Regions from separate parts of the Arthrobacter sp. CAN_A214 genome, predicted to be linked through region 4. Evidence: riboswitches for the same ligand, from Rfam matches in the RefSeq annotation. Region 4 holds a riboswitch; each other region holds the start of a gene.
The links. Region 4 has a riboswitch for S-adenosylmethionine ahead of IWX65_RS13490 (ABC transporter substrate-binding protein). Riboswitches for the same ligand answer to the same signal wherever they lie in the genome.
Positions count from the first base shown of each region.

Region 1: linked by a shared signal. The riboswitch ahead of IWX65_RS05300 (LLM class flavin-dependent oxidoreductase) and the one ahead of IWX65_RS13490 (ABC transporter substrate-binding protein) in region 4 are both predicted to bind S-adenosylmethionine.
Region 2: linked by a shared signal. The riboswitch ahead of IWX65_RS05230 (ABC transporter substrate-binding protein) and the one ahead of IWX65_RS13490 (ABC transporter substrate-binding protein) in region 4 are both predicted to bind S-adenosylmethionine.
Region 3: linked by a shared signal. The riboswitch ahead of sfnG (dimethylsulfone monooxygenase SfnG) and the one ahead of IWX65_RS13490 (ABC transporter substrate-binding protein) in region 4 are both predicted to bind S-adenosylmethionine.

Region 1 covers NZ_JADOUU010000004.1:40,211-45,022, forward strand. The annotation lists gene IWX65_RS05290 (SLC13 family permease) at 1-156, shown strand, start outside; gene IWX65_RS05295 (SDR family oxidoreductase) at 236-889, opposite strand; gene IWX65_RS05300 (LLM class flavin-dependent oxidoreductase) at 1,170-2,561, opposite strand; SAM riboswitch class IV at 2,599-2,712, opposite strand; gene IWX65_RS05305 (hypothetical protein) at 2,861-3,415, opposite strand; gene IWX65_RS05310 (LLM class flavin-dependent oxidoreductase) at 3,918-4,812, opposite strand, start outside.
Region 2 covers NZ_JADOUU010000004.1:23,114-27,925, reverse strand. The annotation lists gene IWX65_RS05235 (ABC transporter permease) at 1-656, opposite strand, end outside; gene IWX65_RS05230 (ABC transporter substrate-binding protein) at 653-2,293, opposite strand; SAM riboswitch class I at 2,400-2,498, opposite strand; gene IWX65_RS05225 (arylsulfotransferase family protein) at 2,656-4,200, opposite strand; gene IWX65_RS05220 (pullulanase X25 domain-containing protein) at 4,283-4,812, opposite strand, start outside.
Region 3 covers NZ_JADOUU010000005.1:128,386-133,197, reverse strand. The annotation lists gene IWX65_RS06785 (O-acetylhomoserine aminocarboxypropyltransferase/cysteine synthase family protein) at 1-1,027, opposite strand, end outside; gene sfnG (dimethylsulfone monooxygenase SfnG) at 1,027-2,181, opposite strand; SAM riboswitch class I at 2,187-2,292, opposite strand; gene IWX65_RS06775 (hypothetical protein) at 2,395-2,652, shown strand; gene acs (acetate--CoA ligase) at 2,658-4,583, opposite strand; gene IWX65_RS06765 (ABC transporter permease) at 4,574-4,812, opposite strand, start outside.
Region 4 covers NZ_JADOUU010000018.1:10,392-15,203, forward strand. The annotation lists gene IWX65_RS13480 (chorismate-binding protein) at 1-1,625, shown strand, start outside; gene IWX65_RS13485 (aminodeoxychorismate lyase) at 1,681-2,559, shown strand; SAM riboswitch class IV at 2,648-2,765, shown strand; gene IWX65_RS13490 (ABC transporter substrate-binding protein) at 2,945-3,859, shown strand; gene IWX65_RS13495 (amino acid ABC transporter permease) at 3,867-4,631, shown strand; gene IWX65_RS13500 (amino acid ABC transporter ATP-binding protein) at 4,628-4,812, shown strand, end outside.

The DNA.
Region 1 (4,812 bases), on a different contig from region 4:
AGCCCGATGTCCACCAGTGGCGCACTGCTCATGGCCAGTGCCCAGCCCAAGGACGAACGCCTTTTCTTCCGGGCGCTGCTCCTCTGGGCTATCGCGATGATCGCCGTCGTGCCGCTGCTCGTCTGGTTCGTTTTCGTCCAGCTCGGCCTCGGCTGACCGAACGATCGACGAAAGGAGGGCGCCCGGGTACACCCGGGCGCCCTCCTTTGTCAGGGGCGCTTCTGGTCGTTCGGACCTAGAGGGCCGTTTCGATCGCCTCGGCAACCGGCGTCTCGCCGCTGTTGAACTGGAGGGTCTTGTCCACGGTGCCGAGATTTCCGAGCACGACGGCGGCAACGAGCGCCACGTCCTCGCGGGACACCGAATCCTGCTGGGGCTTGTCCGACACCTCGATCTGGCCGGTTCCCGGATCCGTGGTCAGCGCACCCGGTCCGAGGATGGTCCAGGCAAGCCTCGATTTGCGTAGATGCTCGTCAGCCGCGGCCTTGGACTCGGCATAGTGGAAGAACCCGGTGTCCCCGGGAACACCGTGATCCTTGCCAGCACCGAGGTAGGACACCATGACATACCTGCCCACGCTGGCTTCCTCGGCGGCATCCATGGAGCGGATCGCGGCATCGCGGTCCACCGCGTAGGTGGCCTCAGGGCTGCTGCCGCCGGCACCTGCGGACCAGACCACGGCGTCGTGCCCGCGGAACACATCGGCCATCTCGCTCACCGACAGCGTCGACACGTCGGCGACCACCGGCGTCGCGCCTGCGATCTCGACGTCGGACGAGTGGTCCGGATTCCGGAAGATCGAGCTGACCTGGTGGCCCTGGCCGGTGAGGATTTTCGTGAGGTGCAGGGCCACTTTTCCGTGGCCTCCGATAATCGCAACGCGCGACATGTGAACTCCATTCGTTGGCGTAATTCGTTGGCGTGTTGCTTCCGACGCTATCGCCCCGCGGAGGAGTATGCCACGGGTTCCGCGCCTGGCGAAGGCCTATTCCCGCCTTCCGTACGGGGTTTCGGCGGACTTCCGGCAGGACTTCCGGGCAGGGCTTCCGGCAGGACTTCCGGCAGAGACGGTCGCCGGTCCGCGGAAGTTGGGCAGTTGTGGCTGACCGCATGCTCCACCACCCATCAGGAATGGACGACCTACGCCCGACGAACCGCGCGACGGAGCGTCAGCGACGGGCGTGCTGGAGGCGGAAGCTGCTGCCACGGTGCTCGTCCGGGAGCCGGTCGCCCTTCCCGAACAGCTTGTTCCGCAGGGTGCCCTCCACGTACTCGGTGGGGTAGGCGCCGCGCTTCTGGAGTTCGGGCACCACGTACGTGATGACGTCCTCGAACGAGCCGGGCGTGATCGCGTAGGCAAGGTTGAACCCGTCGACGTCGGTTTCTTCCACCCACGACTGCAGCTCATCGGCAATCTGCGCGCCTGAGCCGACCACGCGCGGGCCGAGCCCGCCGATCCCCGCCCACTCGGCGATGTCGCGCACCGTCCAGGGAGCGCCGTCGTCGTTCACCTTCTGGAAATTCGCGACGGCGGAGTGAATGGCGTTGGACTTCACATTGCCGAGAGGCTCGTCGGGATCGTAGACGGACAGGTCGATCCCGAGCCAACCGGATACGAGCACGAGGGCGCCCTCGTAGCTCACGTACTTCTTGTAGTCCTCGTGCTTGGCGTGGGCCTTTTCCTCGGTCTCATCGGTGATCACCGTGAGCATGGTGTAGATGCGCACCGAGTATCGGTCGCGGCCGGCGGCCTCGGCGGCGTCACGGATCTTCGTGACGGCGTCCTTGAGGATGGCCTTGGTGGGCGCTCCCACGAACACCGCTTCGGCGTTGCCGGCCGCAAAGTCGATGCCCCTCGACGACGCCCCCGCCTGGTAGATGACGGGCGTGCGCTGCGGCGACGGCTCGCTGAGGTGGATTCCCGGCACGGTGAAGTATTTGCCGTCGTGCCCGATTTCATGCACTTTCGACGGGTCGGTGAAGATGCCGTTCTCCACATCCCGGACGACGGCGTCGTCTTCCCACGACCCTTCGAGCAGCTTGTAGAGCACTTCGAGGTACTCGTCGGCGTGGTTGTAGCGCTCGTCGTGCTCGAGCTGGTCCTCGTTGCCCATATTGCGGGCAGCCGAGGGGAGGTAGCCGGTGACGACATTCCAGCCAACCCGGCCGTTAGTGAGGTGATCGAGCGTCGAGAGCCGGCGCGCGAACGGATACGGATGCTCATAGGCGGTGCCCGCGGTGACGCCGAAGCCGAGGTGCTCGGTGACGAGTGCCATCGCGGACACCAGCAGGAACGGATCATTGACCGGAGTCTGGGTGCCCTGGCGCAGGGTGGCTTCATTGGAGCCGCCGAAGACGTCGTACGTGCCGAGCACGTCGGCGATGAAGAGTCCGTCGAAGAGGCCCTTCTCGAGGGTCTGTGCGAGGTCGGCCCAGTAGCGGAGGTCCTTGTACCGGTGCGACTGGTCGTCGGGGTGGCGCCACAGCCCCGGCGACTGGTGGCCCACGCAGTTCATGTCGAAGGCGTTGAAACGGATCTGGCGTGGCGCATTTGCGGGCATTGCACTCCTCGAACAACCGGGCACCGCCATTGAGGAAGCGCCATACTTGCCCGCGCGCATACCGCCGGGCCGAATCCTCACCTGGGGCACCCCACTACAGCGAGAGGGTTGCCGTCCAACGAACCAGGGTTTTGCGTTGGAACTCTTGATTCTTGGTTCCGACCCTAGACGACGCACGACGGCGGCGTCGAGGTGGCCGTGTCATACGGGGACATCTGCACGACGGCAGCGGAACCTGCGGAACGTGCGCACGGAAGAGGTTCCCACCTTTCGTGCGCACGGTCCGTTTCAGTCCTCGATCAGTGCGTGTCCTCCTTCGGGCAGCTGATGCTCGGATTCCACTGCGCGAACACTCCTGCCGGATTGTGCTTCCAGACCCATGCGTGGAGGCTGTGTCTGTACGGCGCCTGCGAATCCGCCGCTTCCGAATTGAAGGTGACTCCTCCGAGGACCGGTGCCTTCTTCGCGGTGGAAAGGAACTCCGCCGCAACGAGGCGATAGTACTCGTGGTTTCCGTACTTCACCGGCATATAGACCAGCGCTTCCGGTTTCGAGGCGTCGGTCTTCTTGTCGATCAGCTTGCTCTTCGCGTAGTGCACACCCATTGCGCCCACTCCGGGCAACTCGATGCAATCGGTGACGCGCTCATAGCCGTCCTTGATGGCCCGGTCCAGCCAGGTATAACGCGCGGTGGACCGAGCGATCTCGTACACCACTTCCTGGCTCGACGCGTGGTCCGATGAACCTGAATTGCCCGATGATCCCCCATGGGCGAAGGCTGCGCTCGGCGTGAGTCCCGCAGCGAAGACCGCCGTGAACACCATCGCCGTTATCTTGGTTCTTGTTCTGTTCATTGCCTGCTCCAACCCCGAATTACGAATACTCCCAGCGGGAAGAAGGCGCCGCAGCCAGGACCGAGAGGGTCCTGCCAGCACGTCGAGGGTTTCCGGGAACTGCCGCAGCCTGCGCTGGACGGCCATTATTCCGCGCTGTCTTTGCTACCTCTACCGTTCCTTCGTGCCCTCGCTTGGAAGCGCGCTCGTCAACGGCCGGTTGACACTGCAGTTTTCACCCTCTGGGGCTGCACGGTTGGACTCGTCCAGGAGGCCGACGTGGCGATCGGAGGACGCTCCCACGTGGTGGGGGCTTCAGGGTAGGCCTCCGCCAACAGAGAGGTCAATAGGTAATCCGACCCTCCTGTGCAGTAACGGCTACGCCACTACAGGAGACGCGAACTCCGTCACCTCCCTCAGGCACCGGGTGTGCCGTGGGAAGGGTGAAGAACCCCCGGCGATACGCCGGTATCCGGAGTTTCACCCACCGCACGCCCCAGCACGCGCGCAGCCGACTACGGCATCAGGCGCTGACAGAACTCTCGTTGTCGAGCAGCCGGCGCGCCGCTTTGCGGGTCTCATGGGTGGGGCCGTCCGGTACATGTGCCGGACGCCGGGAATCCAGCTCACGCCGAAGCTCGGGGAGGACGAATTCGCCGAACAGGTCCAGCTGCTCGAGGACGGTCTTGAGGGGCAGACCCGCATGGTCGATGAGGAAAAGCTGCCGCTGGTAGTCGCCGAAGTACTCCTGGAACGTCAGGGTCTTCTCGAGGACCTCCTGGGGGCTACCGACGCTCAGCGGGGTTTGCGCGGTGAAGTCCTCCATCGACGGTCCGTGTCCGTAGACCGGGGCGTTGTCGAAGTACGGCCGGAATTCGTTCACAGCGTCCTGCGAGTTCTTCCGCAGGAAGAACTGGCCACCCAGACCGACGACCGCCTGATCGGCCCTGCCGTGCCCGTAGTGCTCGTAGCGCTCGCGGTAGAGGGCGATGAGCTGCATGTAGTGCTCCTTGGGCCAGAAGATGTTGTTGGCGAAGAAACCGTCACCGAAGTAGGCCGCGATCTCGGCCACCTGCGGCGTGCGGATCGAGCCATGCCAGACGAAGGGTGCCACGCCGTCGAGCGGGCGAGGGGAGGCCGTGAAGTTCTGCAGCGGCGTGCGGTGCTTGCCCTGCCAGTTGACGACGTCGTTGTCCCACAGTTGCCGGAGCAGGTTGTAATTCTCCACTGTGAGGTCCACGCTGTCCTGCATATTCTTGCCGAACCACGGGTAGACAGGGGCAGTGTTTCCCCGGCCGAGGACGAGGTCCACGCGGCCATCGGCCAGGTGCTGGAGAGTGGCGAAGTCTTCGGCGATCTTCACCGGGTCATTCGTGGTGATCAGCGTGGTGGCGGTGGAAAGGATGATCCGCTCCGTC
Region 2 (4,812 bases), on a different contig from region 4:
CGCGTGACCTGGGCGATGAACCCTGCGAGCGGAATTGCGAGGGACAGCGCGGGCAGCACGAGCGAGCGGAAACCGTCATTGCCCGCGACGGGGAACCAGCCGAGCACGACGGCGAACACCACCGCGAGCATGATGCCCACCCAGAACTGGGGGAGCGAGGCGAAGAAGACCTCGACGCCGCGGCCCACGGAATCGAGCACGCGACCCCGCCCGACGGTCAGCAGCGTGAAGGCCAGAGCGATGATCCAAGCGAAGACGAGCGCGAGGCCGGCCAGCTGGAACGTGGGAAGGATCTGTGGGCCGAGGATCTCCAGGACCGGCACCTTGAAGATGTAGGAGGTGCCGAAATTCCCGGTGAACAGGCCACCGAGGTAGGCGAGGTACTGGACGAGGACGGGCTGGTCGAGACCGTATTCGGCCTTCACCGCAGCAACGGTCTCGGGCGACGGCGAGGATCCGGCCCCGCCGAGGATCGCCGTGATCGGATCGCCCGGGGTCAGCCGGAGGACGAAGAACGTCAGCGTGACCGCGGCCCAGAGGACGAAGATGCTGCCCGCCGCCCGTTGGGCGATGACTTTCCCGGCCGCACCGGCCGTCGCCGTCGTGCGTGGCGCCGCACTCAATGGATCGAGGTGCTTGGAATCGAGGGTGCTCATGGCTGGTCAACCGCCGTCACGTCGTAGAGGTAGGGGAGGGACAGGCTCGGCTCGAGGGCGAAGTTCCCGAAGCGGTCGCTGCGGAGTGCCACCTGGCTGGCCTGGTTGTAGAGGGGCAGCTGCAGGGCGTTGTCGCTGACGATCTGCTGGGCCTGGTAGTAGAGGTCCTCTCGGGTTTCCGCGTCGTCGGTGGCGAGGGCATCGTTCAGGATGCCGTCGAGTTCCGGGTTGCGGAAGCCCGAGCCGTTGGCCACGAAGCCGGCCGACTCGGTGTATTCCGAGGAGAAGACGATCCGGAGGACGTCGGCGGTGTTGGTGTTCCAGTAGTCGGCGCGGAGGTCGTACTCGAAGTTGTTGCCCTGTTCGCTGACCGTTGCGGCGTCACCGTTCTCGATGAGGACCTCGAATCCCACCTGCTTGGCGGTCGCCTGGATCTGTGTGACCAGTGCCTGGTGTGCCGTGGGCCAGGAGTTCGGTGTGTAGGGGAAGTGGACGGTGAGGCGCTCGCCGTCCTTGGTGCGGTAGCCGTCGTCGTCACGCCCGGTCCAACCGGCGTCGTCGAGCAGTTGGTTCGCCTCGTCCGGATCGGGGGCGTAGACGTCCTCGAAGTCGGGCGAGTAGAAGGTGGTGGTGGAGCTCAGCGGACCGCCGGCCTTGGTGACGGTGCCGAAGTAGACGCTGTTGATGCCGGCATCCACGTACGCGCTCCGCAGGAAGGCCTTGCGGACATCGGGGTCGTCGAAGGGTGGTCGCGTGGTGTTCAGGATCAGGTTGGTGGGGTTGCCGGGGCGGTCCTGCAGGATGAGCTCGACGTCGGGGTCGGACTCGGCTTCGTCGAAGTGGACGCTCGGCATGAGGTCGAGGGCGTCCACCTGGCCGGCACGGAGCAGGCCGTAGCGCGTCGAGTCCTCGGGGACAATGCGCCATTCGATGGTCTCGAGGTACGCCGGCCCCTGGTGCTCCGCGAATGGCGGGGCTGAGTTGTAGTCCTCATTGCGGACCAGGGTGGCTTTCGACTGCGGCACATAATCCACAATCTTGAACGGACCCGTACCCACCGGGGCGTTGCAGTTCTCCGCCTGGGGACGCTTGAGCGCCTCGGGCGACTGGATGCCGAGGAACGGCTGCGCGAGCACCTCGAGGAACGCCGCATAGGGGCGGTTCAGGGTGACGACGGCGGTATCCGCGTCCACCACCTCGGTTCCGGCATACGGCTTGAGGTAGCCTCCCGCGGTGCCCGACTGGGTGTCGGGATCCACCATGTGGTCGAGGTTCGCCTTGACCGCCTCCGCCGTCAGCGGGGTGCCGTCGGTGAAGGTGACGTCGGTGCGGACGGTGAACGTGTAGGTGAGGCCGTCCGCGGAGACCTCCCAGTCCGAGGCGAGCCACGGGTGGATGGTGCCCTCCGCATCCTGTGACACGAGGGAGTCCAGGTAGTTGGCGGCAATGGAGGCCTGGGGCATGTCCCCGTTCACGTGGGGGTCGAGGCAGGAGATGTCCTTGCCGGTGGCGAAGACGAAAGTGGTGTCCTCCCCGGCGTTCGCGGCACCTCCGCAGCCGGTCAGCAAAAGGCCTGCGACGGCGGTGAGGGCGATCTTCTTGTGTCCGGCTCGATAGGCCGGGGTGGTGTGCTGCACGTTGGGCTCCTGTACTCATCGCCCGACGGAGGGGCGCACAGGGCAACGCGGAGCTTCCCCGGGCGTGCGGCAGCACGGCGGGTAAAGACCAACGAAGCTTTTGGCTTCTCCATCGGTCCTGGCAGTAGCACCGTTCTCCGGTTTTATCCGAAGAGGGTTGCTGCGGCGTCGTCGATCCAGGTCTCTCGGCCGCTCGGGATGGTTATGGCTTCATTCAAACCGACTCGGGCAGCGTTGGCCAATGGCCGGCGTCACACTGAGTCACGGGCGGGTTTGTGACGACGGCTCCGGGCGGTTTCATCGGGGCGGACCGCACGGCTTTTCGGGCGGTCCGCCGTTTCGTCAGGGCAATCCCGGCGGAGTCAGTCGGCGACGCCGGTACCCAGCTCGTTCCCGCTGGCATCGAGGGCCTGGACGGCCACGTAGGCTGCGTCCTCGGGGAGGGGAATCTCGGTTTCGAAGGATTCCCGATCCACGGTTGCTCCTTCGGTGGCGGTCGCTTCGTCGGCACCCGTCAGTAGCCGCCACTGCGCCACCCCCGTGGCTCCGTTCCACGAGACGTAGGCGGTGCTGCCGCCGTCGTTCTCCTGGACCACCACATCCGGCGGTGTGGCCGGTTGGCCCTGCCACGCAGACTTGTAGGCGCGGTAGCTGCCGTCCCCGCCGAGCGAAACGTCATAGATGAGTGCGCCGTCCGCAGTGAATTCGGAGTAGAAGGGCTGGGCGCCCCAGCTGATCAGGATGTTGCCGTTCGGGAGTTCGTTGGTGTTGGCCATGCTTCCGGCGGTGCGGTCCTCCGGCGGGAGGTATTCGGTGACCACAGCGGCGGTCATCGCCTCCTCGTCGAGCTGGAGCCGCAAGCCGCGGGAGTTGTCCCCGGAGTTCTCGTTGGAAGCGTTGTCGAAGAGGGTCAGGGTGCCGTCGGGAGAGCGCCGGGCGTCGTGCTGCCAGGAGAACTCGGCACCGTCTCCCAGCTCGAAATCGTTGGCCGTCCCGCCCAAGGTCCAGTCCAGCTCGCCCGTGGCGCGGTCGATCCGGTAGATGGCACTGGTGTGACGCGCGGAGACCAGGATGCCGTCGTCGTCCTCCGCTATCGAATTGACGTGGAGGTAGTCGAAGGGACTTTCCTCGGTACCCACCACCTCGTTCTCGTCCTGTGCCTTATCGAAGTCCTGGGTGCGCAGCACCCCGCCGTCCAGTGCGTCACCGAAATTCTGGATGCTGTCCGCGACGGGGATGTGGTCGAGCGATCTCCACTCGAAGAGGACGTCACCCGTGGCGATATCGATTTCCTGAATCACGGCTTCCTCGACCCAGCCGTCCGTCGGGCCGCCGAGCTCCGAGAGGTCCGCCTCGGCCGGCTCGTAGGCGCTGATCAGCATGGTGTCCCGGGGCGTGATGGTCGAGTCGTGGAAGTCGGCGTTGCCGGGCGCCAAATCCCCGCCGGTGGTAACGCTCGCAATCTCCTCGTAGGACCGGTTCAGGATGGTGAAGGTGCCGTCGCCGTATCCGCCGCCGCTGCTTCCCTGATACAGGGTGAGCACGGGCTCGCCCTGGTACTCCTGGACCCGGAGCTCGAACTGGTCGTCCTGCGAGTCGTCCGGGTCGGCCGGATTGATCCAGACGGGTTCTCCTGACGCATCCAGCACCAGGCCGCCCGTCGTCGGCGGTCGGTCCGGGAAACCGGGCGTGAGGAAGATGAGTTCCTCCGAGGTCCCGTAGTCCGGCTCCCAGGCCTCGCCCTGTTCGAGCGCGACGACGGGAGGGGCCAGGTCCGGGCGGCTGGCATAGCTGTGCGACGGGGTCTGCTGGGTGTCCCCTTCCGCTATGGTGCAGGCCGTCGCGGTGAGCGCGACGGTGCAGATCGCCGCGAGTCTGGGTAGGCCACGCTTCCGATGGGTGGTCATGGTGAAAGCCTTCCCGGATCGACCGGGGAGCGCAATCGATTTGTGACCTTTGCTATCGGATGCCTTCGGTCAACGGAAGGTGCTAGCTGGTCTCGATATCCTTCGTGGCGTAGTCGAAGCGGAACGTCACAGCGGTGTCGGAGAGCAGGCGCAGCTCGTGGTTGGAGCCGTCGCGGACCCCGTAGGCACCGTAGTTCTCGTCCCAGGAACCGTTGACCACCATCTTGTACTGGTAGGTGCCGGCGGGCAGCTGGAGGGTCTGCTTCCACAGATTCTCAACGGCGTCATAGTCGAGCTGCAGTCCACGGAGGTTCGTGGTCCAGTGCCCGGCCTCGCCGAAGAGGGGGTTGAAGTCACCGGCGAGGGCGACGGACTGCGGCTGGTCGTGCCACGCGTCGTTGGGTGCCTGCTCTGGAGGTGCGACGCCGTCGGACGCGAGCGCTTGCTCATCAGCTGCGTCGACGTCGGACGCTAGCGCTTGCGGCACGACGAGGTCCTCCTCGACCAACGCCGGCTGGTCCTGGTCGGCAGCGTCGGACGCCGGAGCCGGATCCTCCATCGGCTGGTCCTCCTGAACCTGCTCCGGGGCCTGCGGCACCTGCACGGGCAGCT
Region 3 (4,812 bases), on a different contig from region 4:
AAACGGAACCGGGGCCATTCGGAAAGTACTTCCGCGCGCGGGCGGAATGCTGATGCGTCGGAAGTCCCGCATAGTTCACGTACTCGATCCGCGGGTCGGACTGCAGCCATTCGGCGACGGCCTGGGCATTCTTCAGATGCTCGTCAAGGCGCTGGGCGAGGGTTTCGACGCCCTGCAGCAGCTGGAAGGCCGACATCGGCGACAACGACGGCCCGATGTCGCGCAGCTGCTCCGTGCGGAGCTTCGTGAGGAAACCGTATTCGCCGAAATTGGCCCACCACTGGATGTTGCCGTAGGAGGGCACGGGTTCGGTCATCATGGGGAACTTGCCGTTGCCCCAGTCGAAGCGGCCGCTCTCCACGATCACGCCGCCAAGCGTGGTTCCGTGGCCGCCGATGAACTTGGTGGCGGAGTGGATCACGATGTCGGCACCGTGTTCGATCGGCCGGATGAGGTACGGCGTGCTGAGCGTGGAATCGACGATGAAGGGCACTCCGGCGTCGGATGCGACTTTCGCGAGTCCCTCGAGGTCGGCGATCTCACCGGAAGGGTTGGCGATGACCTCGGCGTAGACGGCCTTGGTGTTGTCCTGGATGGCCGCCGCGTAGTCCGCGGGGTCCGTGCCGGGGACGAAGGTGGTCTCGATTCCGAAGCGGCGCAGCGTGACGTCGAGCTGCGTCACCGTTCCGCCATACAGCTGGGACGCCGCGACGATGTGGTCGCCGGCCTGGCAGAGGGCGGCGAAGGTGATGAACTCGGCGCTCATGCCCGATGCCGTGGCCACCGCTCCGATGCCGCCCTCCAGGGAGGCGATGCGTTCCTCGAACGCGGCGACGGTGGGGTTGCCGATGCGGGAGTAGATATTGCCGTACTTCTGCAGTGCGAAGAGGTTTGCGGCGTCATTGGTGTCCTTGAACACGAACGACGTCGTCTGGTAGATGGGCACTGCGCGTGCGCCGTGCGTTGCATCGGGTGTACCGCCGGCGTGGAGTGCGCGGGTACGGAAACCGAAGGTCTTCTCTGCCATCAGACGCCTGCCTTGCTGGTAACGGGTGTGTCCAGGTGGAAGTCGACGCCCGCCTTCACCGCGGCGTCCGCCTCGAGTTCGCGGACGATCGGCATCACGTCCCTGCCGAAGGCTTCGACTTCCTCCTGGAAGTGGAGGTAGCACGTGAGGAGGAGGTTCACCCCGATTTTCTTGTACTCGACGATCCGCTCGGCGATCTGCTCGGGGGTGCCGATGAGCTGGGTCTTGAAGCCGTCGTTGTACTGGATGAGGTCCTCGAACGAGGAATCCGCCCACATGCCCTTTCCGTCGACGGTGGAGGCGCCGGCTTCCTGGACGGCGTCGCGGAAGCCCTCGACGGCCGGACGGTGCGCCTTCGCGACAATCTCGCGGAGTGTCTCCCGGGCCTCCTTTTCGGTGTCGCGGGCAATGACGAAGCCGTTGAGCCCGAACTTCGGGGACCGTCCTACCTGCCCGGCTGACGCCTGGACCCCCGCAATGTTCTCCCGAAAGCCCTCGAGGTCCTTGCCGTTCGAGAAGTACCAGTCGGCCACGCGCCCGGCGGTGGCCTGGGCCGCCGTCGAATTCCCTCCGAAGAAGATCTCGGGGTGCGCACGCCCGGGAACGTCCACGGGCGGCGGGTTCAGCGTGAAATCGGTGATGTTGTAGTACTTGCCCTCCTGCGAGAAGTTCGTCTCGGTCCAGAGGCCGCGCAGGATCCGGATGAATTCCTCGGTGCGCACGTACCGCTCATCGTGCTCCAGCCAGGGCAGGCCGAAACCGGTGAACTCGTTCTTCAGCCAGCCGGACACGATGTTGACGGCGGCCCGCCCGTTGGAGATGTGGTCGGCGGTGATGATGAACTTCGCCAACACACCGGGTTGCCACATGCCGGGGTGGACGGCGGCGATCACCTTCAGTTTCTCGGTGGCCGCGAGCAGGGCGAGGGAGAACGACGTCGCCTCGTGCTGCTTGTCGGCACCGTACGATGCCGCGTAGCGGGTCTGGGACAGTGCATATTCGAAGCCGGCATCCTCGGCGATCCGGGCCAGCTTCTTGTTGTAGTCGAAGTCCCAGCTGGTGCGCTGCTCGATGGTCGAGACCACGAGCCCACCGCTGACGTTCGGGACCCAGTAGGCGAACTTGAGTGGTTGGGAAAGATCGGGAGTGCTCATGAAATCCTCCATCGGCCCTGGCGGTAGCACCCTATCGCCGAGCGCTTGGAGCACGGGCCAGGGTTGCTGCGGCGTCAGTGAGCCAGATCTCTCGGCCGCTCGGGATGGTCACCTTCGAGTCTGACAGGGGGCAGGGGGCGGCACAAAGAATATGTCGTCCGGAGAACGTCACATTGGGGCGGGCAACTCCGTGGCGTCCCGTAACCTTGATCGATGGAATCCTGGCGGTCAGCGGAACGTACCAGCGAGCCGGCATTGTGGCGGACCGTGTTCTGGGCGGCTGCCGTGGTGGCTGCCACCCTCCTTCTCAGCATCGTCCTGGTGCTTCGTGACCCGGGCCCTTCCGTCAGTGGATGGTTCTATGTCCAGCAGGCAGGGATGCTGGTCCCCTGCTCAGCGTTCGCCCTGCTGGCCCTCGGAAAGTGGCGCCGGGCCCGCAAGGCAGTCGGGCAGCGGCAGGCCGCCCGCTAGCGCCGCTACCGCCCGGCCAGCACCGCCGCAATGCCCGGAATGCAGCCCTCGTTCTGCAGCGACGTGGTATCCCCGAGCGTGCCGCCCTCGTACAGCTGGGTCAGCAGCCGGCGCATGATCTTGCCGGAGCGCGTCTTCGGAACATCGTCCACCACCACGACGGCGGCAGGCCGTGCGACCGGCCCGATCACCTTCGTGACGTGGGCCCGCAGCGCCGAACCGATGTCCTGCGAGCGGTCCGCACCGGGGGCCAGCACCACGAAGGCCGCAATCGCATGCCCTGTCAACGGGTCCGCCACCGGGCACACTCCGGCCTCCGTGACGAAGGGGTGCGCCACGAGCGCCGACTCGATCTCGATCGTCGACAGCCGGTGCCCCGACACGTTGATGACGTCGTCCACCCGGCCCAGGATCCAGGTGTCGCCGTCGTCGTCGTACTTGGCCCCGTCACCAGCGAGGAACCAGCCCTGCGCCGCGAACTTCCGCCAGTAGGAGTCGAGGTAGCGCTGCGGATCGCCCCACACGGTCCGGGCCATGGCGGGACCGTGCCGGTCCACCACGATGAGCCCCTGGACGCCCGGCGGTACGGGATCTCCGGCGTCGTCGACAATGCGGGTGCTGACCCCTGGTAGCGCGCGCGAGGCGCAGCCCGGCTTGAAGGACTCGTCCGATTGACTGGGGGAGAGCACCGTGGCGCCTGTCTCGGACTGCCACCAGGTATCCACGACGGGTACGGTTCCCCGGCCGAGGTTGGCCCGGAACCAGCGCCAGGCCTCGGGGTTGACGGCCTCTCCGACGGTTCCGAGGACGCGGATGCTCGAGAGGTCGTACCCGGCGGGAACGCCGTCGGGGAACCAGCCCATGAGCGAGCGCACCAGCGTGGGGGCGGTGTAGTAGCTGGTGACGCCGTAGCGCTCGATGACCTCGAAGTGGCGGCCGGTGTGCGGGGTGTTGGGCGTTCCCTCGAAGATCACCTGCGTGGCGCCGTTGGAGAGCGGGCCGTAGATCTCATAGGTGTGGGCGGTGACCCAGGCGAGGTCGGCCGTGCACCAGTGGACATCCGTGGAGCGCAGCGCCGGGTCGGGGTTGCTGAACAGGTGCTCGAAGCTCCACGAGGCCTGCGTGAGATAACCGCCCGAGGTGTGCACCAGGCCCTTCGGTTTCCCCGTGGTGCCCGAGGTGTACATGATGAACAGCGGCGTTTCGGCGTCGAACGCCTCCGCTTCGTGGAACGGCGACGCAATGTCGACGGCCTCATGCCACCAGACGTCTCGTCCCGGTGTCCAGCCGATCTCCGAGCCGGTGCGACGGATCACGAGGACATGCTCGATGGAATCCACACCGGCGACGGCGGCGTCGGCGTTGCCCTTGACGGGTACCGCCTTCCCCCGGCGGTACTGTCCGTCAGTGGTGACGAGCAGTTTCGCCCCGGTGTCCTCGACCCGGAAGCGCAGTGCCTCGGCTGAGAAGCCACCGAAGACGAGCGAGTGGACGGCTCCGATCCGGGCGCAGGCCAGCGTCACCACCACCGTTTCGACGAGGACGGGAAGGTAGATGACCACGCGGTCGCCCTTCCCGACGCCGAGGGCAGATAGCGCGTTCGCTGCGCGGGCCACATCCTCCTCCAGCTCGGAGTAGGTGACCGCGCGGCGGTCGCCCGGCTCGCCTTCGAAGAACAGCGCGGTCCTGCCGCCGTTGCCCGCAGCGACGTGCCGGTCCACACAGTTCTCGGCGACGTTGAGTTTTCCGCCCGCGAACCATTCGATCACCGGGACGGACAGGTCGCCGTCCGGCGCCGGCCGTGCCGGCTCGAAGGTGTGGGCCGTGTGCCATTCCTCGGCCCAGTCGAGCCGGCGGGCCTGCTCTTCCCAGAACGCGATGCGCCCGGTTTCGGTCCGGAGGGAGTCCTGCTCGCCAATCCTCACACCCATCGCCGGACAGCCCACCTTTCAGCCAGGCCCAGCAGGGCATCCGTGGTCTTGCCGATCACTGCGAGCAGGATGATCGCCAGGAGGATGCGGTCAACCCGGCCGTTGTTCTGCGAATCGATGAGCAGGAATCCGAGGCCCATCGAGGACGCGATGAGTTCGGCTGCCACCAGGAACAGCCAGGACTGCGCCAGAGCGAGCCTCAGCCCGGAAAAGAGTGCGGGAACGACGG
Region 4 (4,812 bases):
GGGACCGGTGGGCCGAACAGGAAACCTCCTGGCTCGATGCCGATTGCCCCGACTCCTCCGCCGACGTCGTCATCCAGGGGCACCAGGGGCAGGCCACCCCGAACCGCGTACGCCTGGCCCTCACCAGCCTGCCCCAGTGCGAACGGCTGATGTCCGTCGAGCGCGCCGCCCGTCGCGGACTGAACGTACGCGTGGAGCGGATCGATGCCGTGCCGGATCCTGGGGCGCTGTTCGCAGCCCTCTACCCGAACTCGAAGGCGGCGGTGTGGCTGGACAGTTCGGATGTCGGCGCAACGCCGGCATCCGAACGCAGCCGTTTCTCCATCCTGGCCGACGACGCCGGACGGTTCGGCCAGCGTGCGCAGCACTCGGACGGCGTCACCGAGGTGAGTGCCGGCGCGGTGACGACGCGCATCCGCGAGCCCTTCTTCCGCTGGCTCGACGGCGCCTGGGGGCGACGCGTGGTCCGACGCCCCGACGGCTACGAGTGCGGTTTCGCGCTCGGTTGGCTCGGTTACCTGGGTTACGAACTGAAGCGCGAAACGGGCGGAGGCTCGCTTTCCTCCTCGCCCCTTCCCGATGCCGCACTGATCTTCGCCGGTCGCGCCGTCGTTCTCGACCACCGGGAGAAGGCGGTGTTCCTCCTCAGCCTGAACGACGGCACGCCCGACCCCGGGTGCGGGGACTGGCACGCGACGGTACGGAAGGCTGTTCTCGACACCGGGCGGCAGATCCCCGAATCGACCGAACCGGCCTTCGCCGAACCACCGGTCTTCCAGGCGAGGGATTCCCGCGCCGGGTACCTCGACAAAATCCGACAGGCACAGGAACAGATCACCGACGGCAACACCTACGAGGTGTGCCTCACCACCTCCCTCGTGTCAGCCGTGGAGCGCCCGGTCGACCCGCTCGCCGCCTACCTGCGCCTGCGCCGTGCAAGCCCGGCGCCGTTCGGGCATCTCATCTGCTGGCCCGACTTCGCCGTCGCGAGTACCTCGCCCGAGCGTTTCCTGAGGATCGACTCCGACGGCGGCCTCCGGGCCGAACCCATCAAGGGCACCAGGGGCCGATCGCTCGATCCGGAGACCGATGCAGGGCTTCGCCGGGACCTCGCAGCCTCGCTCAAGGACCGCGCGGAGAACATCATGATCGTCGACCTGCTCCGCAACGACCTCTCGCACCACGCCGTTCCGGGGTCGGTCACCGTGAGCCGCCTCTGCGACATCGAAACCTATGCCACCGTGCACCAGCTGGTCAGCACCATCGAGGCAGAACTGAAACCCGGAACCTCCCGCGCCGAGGTGATCGCCTCGGCTTTTCCCGCGGGGTCCATGACGGGTGCACCCAAGATCAGTACCATGGCCATCCTCGAACATCTCGAGGGCCGGGCCCGTGGCGTCTATTCGGGCGCGGCCGGCTACCTTTCCCTGACCGGCGCCGCTGACCTCGCCGTCGTCATCCGCACCCTGGTGATCGAACACACCGACGACGGCGCACGCCTCAGCCTCGGCGTCGGCGGCGCCATCACCGCTGATTCGGTGCCTTCCGAAGAATGGGAGGAAGTGCGGACGAAAGCCCTCGGAGTGCTCTCGGGCCTCGGTGCAGTGTTCCCCGACAATCCCTGATGTCTTCTGATGTTTCTTGGGCAGCTTCGTTGACCGCGTTGGATAAGCTGGGCCCATGACTGTTCTGGTGTTCCTCGACGCAGCGCATGGTGACGGCCGCATAGTCGATCCGTCGAAGCCGCAGCTCATGGCCAACGACCTCGGTGCCACGCGTGGTGACGGCATCTTCGAGTCGCTGCTGGCCGTGGACGGCGTGCCCCGCAAGGAGCGGGCCCACCTCGAACGGCTGGCGTCCTCGGCTGCCGCCCTCGACCTCGCCATTCCGGTGGCTGATGCCTGGAGCCGCGCCATCCGCACCGCCCTCGACGAATTCACCGCGACCCAACCAGCGCAGTCCGAAGCAGTGGTCAAGCTCGTCGCGACCCGCGGCGCGGAAGGCGCAGCCGAACCCACCGCCTGGGTCCAGGTGTCACCCGTACCGGCTGGCATCCGGCAGCAGCAGCAAGCAGGCGTGGAGGTTCTGCTCCTCGAACGGGGCTACGACAGCACGGTTGCGCAGCGCGCGCCGTGGCTCCTGATGGGCGCCAAGACGCTTTCCTATGCCGTCAACATGGCCGCGGTCCGCTACGCGAAATCCCGCGGCGCCGACGACGTCATCTTCACATCGTCGGACGGAAAGGTCCTCGAGGGCCCGACGTCCACCGTCCTCCTCGCGCGTCGTCAGGGCACGTCCAAGACCCTGCTGACACCGCAGCTCGAAAGCGGCATCCTTCCCGGGACCTCCCAGGGAGCACTGTTCAAGGCTGCGCACGGGAGCGGCTGGGATCTGGGCTACGGGCCGCTGGAACCGCATCACCTGCTCGAGGCGGACGCGGTGTGGCTGATTTCGAGCGTGCGGCTGCTGACGCCGGTCACCGCCATCGATGGCACGCCCATTGCCACGTCGGAGGAACTGACCCGCGAGCTGTCGGAGCTCGTGGACCGGTTCATATAGCACACAGTCCATCTTCCAAGAAGCTTCCTTACGCAGTGTTGCCCGTGCATTTTGTCCTGCGCCGCGCCATCGTATAACGTTGTTACACAATCAAGAGTTCCAGCCACAGGCCCTGGCCGGCTGGACAGCAACCCTCTCCCGTAGTGGGGTGCTCCAGGTGAAGATTCGGCCGCCGGGCCAAGTCCCCCGGTAGGCAAGTACGGCGGAATGCCGGTCAGCCCGAAAGGCAATGGCCGTCCAACGCCCGCACAGCCTGGAGCAGCGAGCGTGTCACCCGAGTAGACAGCAGAGCCGAGCATCGTCCGCCGTCATCCGGCACCCCCTGAAACATCCCGTCCCTGATTCCGCACGCCCGCAACCCGGGCCGCGTCCATCGAAGGAAGCCATGAACCTGTCCCGAAAAATCCTTGCAGCCCTCACCGTCCCCCTGCTCGCCCTGACCGTCTCGTGCGGCTCGAACAGCAGTGAGCCGGCGGAAACCACCGATGCCCTGGCCGGCAGCGACCAGCAGTCGCTCGACCAGTACACCACCGAGGAAACCACACCGCTGGACCAGATCGACACCTCGAAGCTGGGGCTGGTCACCGAGGGCACGCTCCGCGTGGGCACCCTTTCCGATGCGCCTCCCAACATCTTCATCGAGAACGGTGTCTTCACCGGCTACGACAACGAACTGCTTCGCGCCATCGGCGACGAGCTCGGCCTCGAGGTCGAGTTCGCCTCGACCGATTTCTCCGCCCTTCTGGCCCAGGTGCAGAACAAGCAGTTCGACGTCGGCTCCTCCTCGATCTCCACCACCGCGGCACGGCGCGAAGGCGTCGGCTTCACCAACGGCTACGACTTCGGCTACATGGCTGTCGTTGCCAAGAGCGACTCCGAGATCACGGGCTTCGACTCGCTGTCGGAGAGTACCCGCATCGGTGTCGTCCAGGGCACGGTCCAGGACGACTACGTGACGAACACCCTGGGCCTGGAGCCCGTCCGCTTCGCCGACTACAACACCGTCTACGCGAACGTCACAAACGGCCAGGTCGATGCCTGGGTGGCCCCCTCCCAGCAGGCCACGGGCCAGGTCAAGGAGGGTGACGGCACCACCATCGCCGAGACCATCATCAACACGGAGAACTTCACTGCCTATGCAGTCAACAGCGAGAATCAGCCGCTGATCGATGCCCTGAATTCCGGCCTCGACGCCGTGATCGAGGACGGCACCTGGGCCGAGCTCACCCAGGAATGGTACCCGGAACGCGAAATGCCGACCGACTGGAAGCCCGGCAGCAAAGCCGTAGAAGTCAAGTAGGCCCTGCATGAACGCTTTCGAACAACTCCTGCAGACCTTCTTCGACTGGGAGGCAATGGGTTCGGTCCTTCCGGAACTCCTCACGGTGGGCCTGCCGAACACCCTGATCCTTGCGATCAGTTCCGGCGTGATCGGGACTGTGCTCGGAATGATCCTCGCGGTGATGGGCATTTCGCGGAACCGTGCGCTTCGCTGGGCCGCACGCGTGTACACGGACATCTTCCGGGGAGTTCCCGCCGTCGTCATCATCCTGCTCATCGGGATCGGGCTGAGTCCGCTCTTCCGGCAACTGACCGGCAGCACGAGTCCGTTCCCGATGGGCATCCTGGCGTTGTCGCTCATGGCCGCCGCCTACATCGGGGAGATCTTCCGCTCCGGAATCCAGAGCGTCGAGAAGGGCCAGCTCGAAGCGTCCCGTGCGCTGGGCTTCAGCTACAGCTCCTCGATGCAACTGGTAGTCATCCCCCAGGGCGTCCGCCGCGTCCTGCCCGCCCTGGTGAACCAGTTCATCGCCCTGATCAAGGAATCCTCCCTGATCTACTTCCTCGGACTGCTGGCCAGCGAGCGCGAGTTGTTCCGCATCGGCAATGACGCGGCAAGCAATACGGGCAATCTCTCACCGCTTATCGCTGCGGCGGCGCTGTACCTGTGCCTCACCGTTCCGCTGACGCACCTGGTCAACTACATCGACAACCGTCTGCGGATGGGTAAGCGCGAGAAGCCCGAACCCGATGATATCGCCGCCCGGATCGGCGAAGGAGCAAGAACATGAGCACGCTTGAATCAGGCACCCTGACCGGGCGCAACCTCCACCTCTCCTTCGGTTCCAACCATGTGCTCCGCGGTATCGACCTGCACGTGGAGCGAGGCACCACGGCCTCGGTGATCGGTCCGTCCGGCTCAGGCAAGTCGACCCTGCTGCGGGTCCTGAACCGGCTCATCGAACCGGACCA